One region of the Psychrobacillus sp. NPDC093200 genome, then DNA from elsewhere that is predicted to be linked to it. Evidence: riboswitches for the same ligand, from Rfam matches in the RefSeq annotation. Region 1 holds a riboswitch; the other holds the start of a gene.
What was found. Region 1 has a riboswitch for S-adenosylmethionine ahead of ACQKNZ_RS13850 (methionine ABC transporter ATP-binding protein). Riboswitches for the same ligand answer to the same signal wherever they lie in the genome.
Positions count from the first base shown of each region.

Region 1 (5,280 bases):
ATTTTCGAAGGGACAAATGAAATTAACCGTTTAATCGTTCCTGGAACATTCTTGAAAAAAGCAATGAAGGGTGAATTGCCACTTCTTCAAAAGGCACAAGGACTACAAGAAGAGCTATTAATGATGATGCCAGAAGAAGTTGGCGATGAAGCTCTAGCTCAAGAGAAGGTACTAGTTGCTAACGCTAAGAAAATTGGTATTTTAGCTGCTGGTATGGCTGCTCAACGCTTCGGAACTAAGCTAGAAGCCGAGCAAGAAGTATTGGTACACATCGCAAACATTGCAAACAACATTTTCGCTATGGAATCAGCAGTACTTCGTACAGAAAAAGCTATCGGACGCAGTGGAGAAGAAAAAGCAGCTCAAAAGCTTCTATACACTCAAATCTTCTGCCAAGAAGCATTCAATGAAATCGAAGCAGCAGCTAAAGAAACTTTAATAGCTTCTGTAGATGGCGACAACTTACGCATGATGCTTTCTGCACTTCGTAAACTAACTCGCTACACTCCTTACAACGTAATCGAGAAAAAGCGTGAAGCTTCAGTAAAACTAATCGAAGCAGAAAAATTCGTAGTTTAATCATATAAAAACAAAGCTGCCCTCAAGAGTCTCATATTGACTCCTGAGGGCAGTTTTTTACATAAGTAATTAAATCATAACAAACAAGCATAATTAGCAACGAAAGCCAGCAACTTTTTAAGTGGAATTAAGTTTATGACCGGATAGCAATATTTATGACCGGATAGCTCAGTTTTATGACCGGATAAAAATATTTATAACCGCATAGCGAGGATTTATGACCGGATAGAAAAATATATGACCGTTCAGCAAAATCTATCTCTCATCGCTGATGAATCAATAATGAAAGTGGAGATAGTGAATTTAGTTTACTAGAAAATGACGACTTGATAGGTGGAAATTAACTTTATGACCGGATAAAAATATTTATAACCGCATAGCAAGGATTTAGGACCGGATAGAAAAATATATGACCGTTCAGCAAAACTATCTCTAATTGGGCTTGATTCTTAGGGTCAATTGAAAGAATGAGTTAACTGCATTCTAGTGAGGCAAACTATAATAGAAGCGATTTTACTTATTTCTATAATGCACTATAAAATATTGAAATTTAAAACTTGGTTTGATCCCTCTTGCATGAGTAGCAAAATATTATTATGATAAAAAGAAAAAGGTGAGATTTAAATGACTATAAAATTTTACGGTTATCCTAAATGTAGCACTTGTAACAAAGCTAGCAAATGGTTGAGAGACAATCAAGTACAATTCGAGAATCACCATATTGTAGATGCACCACCATCAAAAGAACTTTTAAAAGAGATGGTAGCTAACGGAGATTATGAGCTTAAAAAGTTTTTTAATACTAGTGGAGTGAAGTACCGTGAATTGCAACTGAAGGACAAGCTTCCTACTATGTCGGAGGATGAACAGTTGGAGTTGCTTGCTTCGGATGGAAAGCTTATTAAACGCCCGCTTGTGTATGATGGAAACAAGCTTACACTTGGTTTCAAGGAAGAGCAGTTTGAGGACATGTGGAAAACCTCTTAAAGTACCTTGTATTTACTAGGGAAATATGTGAATATTAAATAGATGGAATATTTAATTGAGAGGGGTTTATTTATGAGCGTGCCTAAAGATTTTAAGTACTCAGCTGAACATGAATGGGTTAAAAATGAGGACGGAAATGTCCGCATAGGTATTACTCATTTTGCGCAATCAGAACTAGGAGACATCGTTTTTGTTGAACTTCCACAAGTTGGAGATGAAATTAAAGCAGGAGATGCTTTTGGTAGCGTTGAATCAGTAAAAACAGTTTCGGAACTATATGCACCAATTAGCGGTAAAGTAGTGGAAGTAAATGCTGAGCTAGAAGATAGCCCCGAATTCGTTAATGAATCACCTTATGAAAATGCTTGGATGATCGTTGTTGAGCCTTCTGATTTATCAGAAGTGGACAGCTTATTGTCTCCAGAAAAGTATGAAGAATTAATTGCAGAGTAATAATGAAAACGCCGGTTAATAATCGGCGTTTTTTTCATATAATAAAGGAAAGGTAATAAGTTGGGAGAGAAGCTAAATGGCACATGTATTTAGTGATAAAATAATTCTCGTCGAGGGAAGGTCTGATAAATTACAATTGTTGACCCTTCTCGATGAATCTCCAGAAATCATTTGTACAAATGGAACGATATCCGATGTAAAATTGGAGGAGCTTTTAAGCCCTTATGATGGCTTGCCGATTTATGCTTTTCTAGATGCCGACAAATCTGGCGAACAAATACGCTCGGTTGTCAGGAAGGAATATCCTGAGGCAATTCACCTCTATACAAATCCTATGTATGGTGAAGTGGCGAATACCCCGGCTAAGGTTTTGGCATCCATATTAAAACGTGTTAATATTAAGGTGAAAAAAGAATTTTTGCCTTAGGATGATGTGTAATGAATGAGTGGAATAAAGAGCAATGGGAAAGCATAAAATATAACTCTCCACTTTCCTTATTTTATATTTATACCCCAATGTGTGGTACGTGTCAGATTGCAAGTAAGATGATGAATGTCATTAAAGAAATGGTTTCTGTTCCAATTGGCCAAGCAAATATTAACTTTCTTGGTGATTTGGCAATAGAACAAGAAATTGAAAGTGTACCTTGCTTATTAATATCTAAAAATGGCAGGGTAGAAAAAAAGATTTATGCGTTTCAATCCGTACCCTATCTATTGGAAACAATAAAAACTATTGACGAAAACAAGAACCTATGATAACATTCGTTGTGTTGAAAAAATAATTTAATAGTGTCGCTCTTATTGAGAGAGGTGGAGGGAAGTGCCCTACGAAGCCCGGCAACCGTCACGAAAGTGAAATGGTGCCAAGTCACGCAAAGCTATAGCTTTGAGAAATGAGAGAATGGATGAGTGTTATTTGAAATTGATAACCTACACCCCTTCTGCTCTTTTGCAGAAGGGGTTTTTTAATAGGAAAGGTGGCTAGATTTACATGATTAGTTTAAAGGAAGTTTCGAAAAGATTTATTACAAAGCAAGGTGAAATCGTTGCTGTTGATAATGTAAATCTGGACATACAGCGTGGAGAAATATTTGGGATTATTGGTTATAGCGGAGCCGGTAAAAGTACATTGATCCGCTTATTGAATGGCTTAGAAAAACCTTCTGTCGGCCAAATAGTTGTGAATGAGCAAGAGATTACTTCCATAAATGAGGAGAAGCTCCGTGGCTTCCGACAAAAGGTAAGTATGATCTTCCAGCATTTCAATCTTTTATGGTCGAGAACAGTCGCTGAAAATATAGCATTTCCTCTAGAAATTGCTGGAGTTCCGAAGGACAAAAGAAAAGCCAGAGTAGAGGAGCTTTTGAACCTTGTTGGTCTAGAGGGCAGAGGAGATTCTTATCCTTCACAATTATCTGGTGGGCAAAAGCAGCGTGTAGGAATTGCTAGGGCTTTAGCTAATGGACCAGAGGTATTGCTTTGTGATGAGGCAACATCTGCTCTTGATCCTGAAACGACCGATTCAATACTAGACCTACTAGTCAGCATCAACGAAAAACTAGGATTAACAATTGTATTGATTACACACGAAATGCAAGTTATTCAAAAGATTTGTAACCGAGTAGCTGTTATGGAAAATGGGCAAGTTGTAGAAGAGGGAGATGTGCTAGAGGTTTTCCAAAAGCCACAACAGGCTATTACTAAACGTTTCGTCTCTCAAATTTCTGATTCCAACCAGCCAGTGCAAACGATTCAAAAGCTAGTCCAGCTTTATCCAAATGGTAAGCTAGTCAAGCTCGTTTTTGTCGGTGAAACCACAGAGCAGCCAATTCTTTCAAGATTAATCAAACAGTTTGATTTAGAAGTTAATATTGTGCAAGGTAACATCTCTCATACGAAGAGTGGAGCTTTCGGTACACTAATTCTTCAAATCGATGGAAATGACCAAGCCGTGGAGGATGCAATACAATTTATCCACTCGCAAAAAGTGAATACAGAGGTGATCAACAATGATTGAATCGTTATTTCCAAATGTTGATTGGCCTAAAATGTGGGACGCTACTCTAGAAACCTTGTATATGACAGCAGTTTCTACGGTACTCACAGCAATCTTTGGACTAATTTTAGGACTTTTATTATTTTTGACAAGCCCACATCAGGCTTGGGCGAATAAATTGGCAAATTGGTTAACGGGTGCGGTAGTAAATATATTCCGCTCTATCCCATTTATTATATTAATTATTTTATTGATCCCACTTACAACACTGTTGATGGGCTCGATGCGTGGTCCGAATGCTGCATTCCCAGCATTAGTGATTGGAGCTGCTCCATTTTATGCTCGCATGGTTTTAATTGCTTTACGAGAAATTGATAAAGGCGTTTTAGAGGCTGCAAAATCTATGGGTGCTAAAACCACAACTATTATATGGAAGGTTTTATTGCCTGAATCAATGCCAGCTTTAGTGTCTGGTATAACCGTAACTTGTATTTCACTAGTTGGTTATACAGCTATGGCAGGAATCATTGGAGCGGGAGGATTAGGGAATCTAGCCTTTTTAGATGGTTTCCAACGTGGTCGCGGGGATGTCACACTCGTAGCTACTATTTTAATATTAATCATCGTGTTCATTATCCAATGGATTGGTGACATCATTACTACAAAAATAGATAAACGATAAGGGAGAGATTGGGATGAAAAAATTATTGGCTGGGGTTTTATTATCTGTTAGTGCATTAACGCTTGCTGCATGTGGAGACGAGGATAGCGATAAATTAGTTGTTGGCGCATCTAACGTACCGCACGCAGAAATTTTAGAACAGGTAAAACCTATCTTAGAAGAACAAGGTATTGAGCTTCAAATTGAAACTTATCAAGACTATGTACTACCAAATAAAGACCTAGATTCTGGAGATCTAGATGCCAATTATTTTCAACATGCTCCATACTTAGAATCTCAAATGAAAGATTTCGATTATGATTTCGCAAATGCTGGTGGAATCCATATTGAGCCAATTGGTCTTTACTCTAAAAAATACGCTTCTATTGACGAACTTCCTGAGGGAGCAACTATTCTAATGAGTAACTCTGTAGCTGACCATGGACGCGTGTTAGCGATGCTAGAAGCAGAAGGTCTAATTACCCTGGCAGAGGGAATAGATAAAACAACTGCCGAAATTGGAGACATCGTAGATAATCCTAAAAACCTAGAATTTGATCCTAACTACGAAGCAGCCCTAATGGTTCAGTTATATGAAAAT
Region 1 is NZ_JBNNVC010000003.1:59,517-64,796, reverse strand. Features, by position in the region: gene ACQKNZ_RS13875 (acyl-CoA dehydrogenase family protein) at 1-579, shown strand, start outside; gene ACQKNZ_RS13870 (arsenate reductase family protein) at 1,204-1,566, shown strand; gene gcvH (glycine cleavage system protein GcvH) at 1,639-2,019, shown strand; gene ACQKNZ_RS13860 (toprim domain-containing protein) at 2,096-2,446, shown strand; gene ACQKNZ_RS13855 (thioredoxin family protein) at 2,458-2,778, shown strand; SAM riboswitch class I at 2,818-2,922, shown strand; gene ACQKNZ_RS13850 (methionine ABC transporter ATP-binding protein) at 3,014-4,039, shown strand; gene ACQKNZ_RS13845 (methionine ABC transporter permease) at 4,032-4,700, shown strand; gene ACQKNZ_RS13840 (MetQ/NlpA family ABC transporter substrate-binding protein) at 4,714-5,280, shown strand, end outside.

Region 2 (5,280 bases), on a different contig from region 1:
TCATTTGTGGAGGAGAAGTGAACTTTACAATTACTATGGTGACTAAGGAAATATATCCTAGCTTCAATAATTGCTTGTCTGTACAAATAAGACGACTTAGCTATTATTATCACTAAGCAAATAAACAAAAAATGGCCGTGAAAAGTTTCACGGCCATTTAAAGTATATAGATTAAGCAGTTGGACCGCCTTTAAGAGATATCTCTTCTGATACGGTACCAAACTTTTTGAAGTTCTCATGGAAAGATTGAGCAAGCTCAGCAGCTTTTTTATCATAAGCAGTTTTGTCTGCCCATGCGTTACGAGGAACTAATACCTCAGAAGGAACTCCATCGATGCTTGTAGGAATATCTAAACCGAATACTGCATCTTTTGTTGTTTCCACTTCGTTTAATTTTCCTTCAATCGCTGCACGGACCATTGTACGAGTGTAAGAAAGCTTCATACGACTTCCAACGCCATATTCTCCACCAGTCCAGCCAGTGTTCACTAGGAATACTTGTGCTCCATGCTCGTCAATTTTCTTACCAAGCATTTCTGCATAAACTGTTGCATGCAATGGAAGGAATGGAGACCCGAAGCATGTTGAGAATGCAGGCTGAGGAGAAGTAACTCCACGTTCTGTACCAGCTAATTTAGACGTAAATCCACTTAAGAAGTGATACATTGCTTGCTCTTTAGTAAGTTTGCTGATAGGAGGTAGCACGCCAAATGCATCTGCAGTTAAGAAGATGATTGTATTTGGATGACCCGCTACAGATGGATCTACAATATTATCGATATATTGAATTGGGTAAGCTGCACGTGTATTTTCTGTTAAAGAGTTATCTGCATAATCTGCAACTCGTGTTGTATGGTCAACAACAACGTTTTCTAAAACAGTACCAAATTTAATAGCATCAAAGATTTGTGGTTCATTTTCTCTTGTTAGGTCGATACATTTTGCGTAGCAGCCACCTTCAATATTAAATACACCGTTATCTGACCAACCATGTTCATCATCACCGATTAGCTTTCTTCCAGCATCAGCAGATAATGTAGTTTTACCTGTACCTGAAAGGCCGAAGAATAATGTTACATCGCCTTTTTCTCCAACGTTAGCAGAGCAGTGCATAGGCAAAATATTTTGTTCTGGCAATAAATAGTTCATAATAGAGAAGATAGATTTTTTCATTTCTCCAGCGTATTCTGTTCCACCAATTAAAACAATACGTTTTTCCATAGATACAATGATAAAAGTCTCTGAATTTGTTCCATCAATAGCAGGATCTGCTTTGAAGTTTGGTGCGCTGATTACAGTAAAGTCTGCTTTATGAGCTACTAATTCTTCTTCAGAAGGACGAATAAATAGTTGGTGAGCAAAAAGATTATGCCAAGCATATTCGTTTATTACTTGAATGCTTAGACGTGAATCCTTATCAGCACCAGCAAATCCTTTGAATACAAATAGTTCATTTTGTTCTTTTAAATAGTTCATAACTTTTGTATATAATGCTTCAAAATGAGAAGATGAGATAGGTTGGTTTACAGAGCCCCAATCGATTTTGTCTTTTGAGATAGGTTCATCAACAATATACTTGTCTTGTGGAGAACGTCCTGTATATTTGCCTGTCTCTGCTTTAACAGCTCCAGTTGAAGTTAGTACTGCTTCTCCTCTAGAAGTAGCTTTTTCCACCAATTGTGGTACTGATAATTGAAGGCTAATGTTGTTACCAGCTAACAATTCGTTCAGTTCGCTCACAGTATCGATTGAATTCATTTAGTATTACCATCCTTTTTTAATTTTTATCTCTTCACGTAAATAGTCAACATAAAGAGGATTTTTCATTGATATGTGAAATAGTATAACACATTACACTAAATAGTCTACACTAATAGAAGCCCATTATTGGAATAATTTTTGTTTTTGAGAAAAAATTACATTTAATCGGTTGACTTATAACATATTTTTACGTATGATGGTGAATTGAACGGATACTCTTATTCCGAGCTGGTGGAGGGGTCAGGCCCTGTGAAACCCGGCAACCTGTAATTGAAAAATCATTACAAAGGTGCCCAACCTGAGACAAGGTGAAATCCCTTGATTGATAAGAGTGAAAGGTGTTTATGATATTAATCCCTTTCCTCATGTAATTACGTGAGTGAAAGGTTTTTTTATTTTACATCGCCCTAAATCCTTGTGTGCCAAGTCCGAAGCAGCTTCAAGTTTACTATTGGCTTGACATGGGAATGAGTACCGTATCAATTCCTGAGAGAAATCTCGCAGGATATAGGAGGGAATCTTTTGACACAACGTCGATTATTTACATCGGAGTCAGTAACAGAAGGGCATCCAGATAAAATTTGTGACCAAATTTCTGATGCTATATTAGATGCAATTTTAACGGAAGACCCTAATGCACGAGTTGCTTGTGAAACAACCGTTACTACAGGTTTAGTGTTAGTTGCAGGAGAAATAACAACTTCTACATATGTAGACATACCTAAAGTTGTACGTTCGACTATCCAAGAAATTGGTTATACACGTGCTAAATACGGCTTTGACTCTGAAACTTCAGCAGTTTTAACTGCGATTGATGAGCAATCCGCTGATATTGCAATGGGTGTAGACCAAGCGCTAGAGGCTAGAGAAGGTGCGATGACTGATTCAGATATCGAGGCTATTGGAGCAGGAGACCAAGGGTTAATGTTTGGTTACGCATGTAATGAAACTCCAGAGCTAATGCCACTACCAATCAGTCTAGCTCACAAACTTGCCCGTCGCTTAGCACAGGTTCGCAAGGATGAAACTTTAGACTACTTACGACCAGACGGTAAAACACAGGTAACAGTTGAATATGATGAAAATAACAACCCTGTTCATATTGATACGATTGTTATTTCTACACAACATCACCCAGAAATAACTTTAGAACAAATCCAAAGAGATTTAAAAGAGCATGTTATAAAACCGGTAGTACCTACTGATTTAATAACAGAGGAAACGAAATACTTTATTAACCCGACGGGACGATTTGTTATTGGTGGTCCTCAAGGTGATGCTGGACTAACTGGACGTAAAATTATTGTTGATACATACGGAGGTTATGCTCGCCATGGAGGAGGAGCTTTCTCTGGTAAAGATCCAACAAAAGTAGACCGTTCTGCAGCTTATGCCGCTCGTTATGTAGCAAAAAATATTGTTGCTGCTGGTCTTGCAGATCGCTGTGAGGTACAACTAGCGTATGCAATCGGTGTAGCACAACCAGTTTCTATCGCAATCGATACATTTGGTACAGGAAAAGTAGCAGAGGCGGATTTAGTATCATATATCCGTGATCTATTTGACCTTCGTCCAGCTGGAATTATTAAAATGCTAGACCTTCGTCGCCCAATTTACAAGCAAACGGCAGCTTACGGACATTTCGGACGTACTGACATCGATGCTCCATGGGAAAAAACCGACAAGGCAGAGCAATTAAAGCAAAAAGCGGGTATTTAAGAAATCAGAGACTTCCTTCTATTGGAATGCCTCGCCTAAAGAAAAAAGGTATTAAGAGGCTAACCTCTTAATACCTTTTGTTTTTTTCAAACAATTATACAGCTTAACGGTAAATAGGCTGACCAAATAAATGGATCTATTTACTCTTAATGGATTATTGTATAAAAATAACCGGAGTCAAATTTATAAAAATTTTAAAATTAGGTGTTTCTTAATTCTAATTTATTCTATTTTAAAATCGACCTTTCTATAAGGGTTTGATGGATTTATAGTACTGTCCTTTTTCAGCATATTCATGAATAATTCGTTGGACATCTTTTTTATCTTCGTCATTCAATTCACGTATAATCTTAGCTGGACTACCGAATGCTAAAGTATTAGGCGGGATTTTTTTCCCTTGAGGGACAAGACTACCAGCTCCAATAAATGCTCCTTCGCCAATTTCTGCACCATCTAAAATAATGGACCCCATGCCTATTAATGCGCCTTTACGTATAGTACAGCTATGTAATGTAACCTGGTGGCCAACAGTTACCTCATCTTCAATTATGAGTGGATTATTTGGGCTTTGATGAAGGCAACTTAAATCTTGAATACTAACTTTGCTTCCTATTATAGTAGGGGCAACGTCCCCTCTTATTACCGTATTAAACCAAATTGTAGTCTCTGGACCGATTGTAACATCACCTGTGATTGTGACATAATCAGCAATATAGGCAGATGCATCAATCGAAGGTTTCTTATCTTTGTATGGATAAATCAAAATAGACACGCTCCTTTGTTTTTCTAGAGTATAATTAATCCTATCAAACAAATCGAAAGAAAGAAATAAATAGAACGTAGAGAGTGTTACAGAAATGAGGTATGTTGAACATGTGGAAGTGGGAGTCAGATGAAAAGGCTAAAGCGGTTGTAATTATTGTTCATAGTGCCTATGAGCATCACAGACGTTATGCTTGGCTAATCGAAAAATTGCGAAGCTCAAATTGCCATATAGTGATGGGAGATTTGCCAGGTCACGGGGAGTTAGTGAGAACCAAGACCATTCACGATGAATCCTTTGATCTTTATAAAGACTACATAAAGCAAGCAGTACAGGTTGCTGTTTCATATGACCTTCCTATTTTTATAGTAGGACATGGACTTGGAGCAACCTTAGTTATGAAGATGTTACATAAGATAGAGGTGGAATATGCTGGTGTTATCTTAACATCTCCGTGGCTTTTGTTAAAAAAACTTCCTTCCAAGTGGACAAAGGCATTAGCTAAAATCTCTGTGCAGCAGAAGATCAATCATGACATTGAACTAAAGGAACTTACTAGAAACTACAGCGCCTATCAAAATCTAGTAAACGATCCGTATTATCGAACGATTATTTCACATGATTGGTATAAAGAGCTTGAAAATGAGATGAAAACTGTAAGCCAATATCCCGAATCTATTCCTAATGTCCCTGTTTTATTAATGACGGGAGAAAGAGATAAGATTACGGACACAGCAGCAGCCAAAGCATGGTTGAAAAAACAGGAGCTGTCGGATTATCAATTCAAGGAATGGAAGAATTGTTTTCATGATCTGTATTTAGAGCCAGAAAGAGAAGAAATTTTTACATATTCTCACTCCTTCATTAATAATGTACTGAGATCTATCGGTTATATCGTTTAAAATGTATCTTTTTTCAAACAAACATATTGAGCAACAATTAATCTTCATTTTTATAAATGGGGATTTTTTGTGTTATAATCATATAATTGAAAATAGAGTAAGAGATTAGGAGAGAGATATGGAAAACCAACATAT
Region 2 is NZ_JBNNVC010000002.1:16,059-21,338, forward strand. Features, by position in the region: gene pckA (phosphoenolpyruvate carboxykinase (ATP)) at 172-1,758, opposite strand; SAM riboswitch class I at 1,977-2,093, shown strand; gene metK (methionine adenosyltransferase) at 2,284-3,480, shown strand; gene ACQKNZ_RS07730 (gamma carbonic anhydrase family protein) at 3,728-4,243, opposite strand; gene ACQKNZ_RS07735 (alpha/beta hydrolase) at 4,354-5,145, shown strand; gene ACQKNZ_RS07740 (NAD-dependent malic enzyme) at 5,264-5,280, shown strand, end outside.
Region 2: linked by a shared signal. The riboswitch ahead of metK (methionine adenosyltransferase) and the one ahead of ACQKNZ_RS13850 (methionine ABC transporter ATP-binding protein) in region 1 are both predicted to bind S-adenosylmethionine.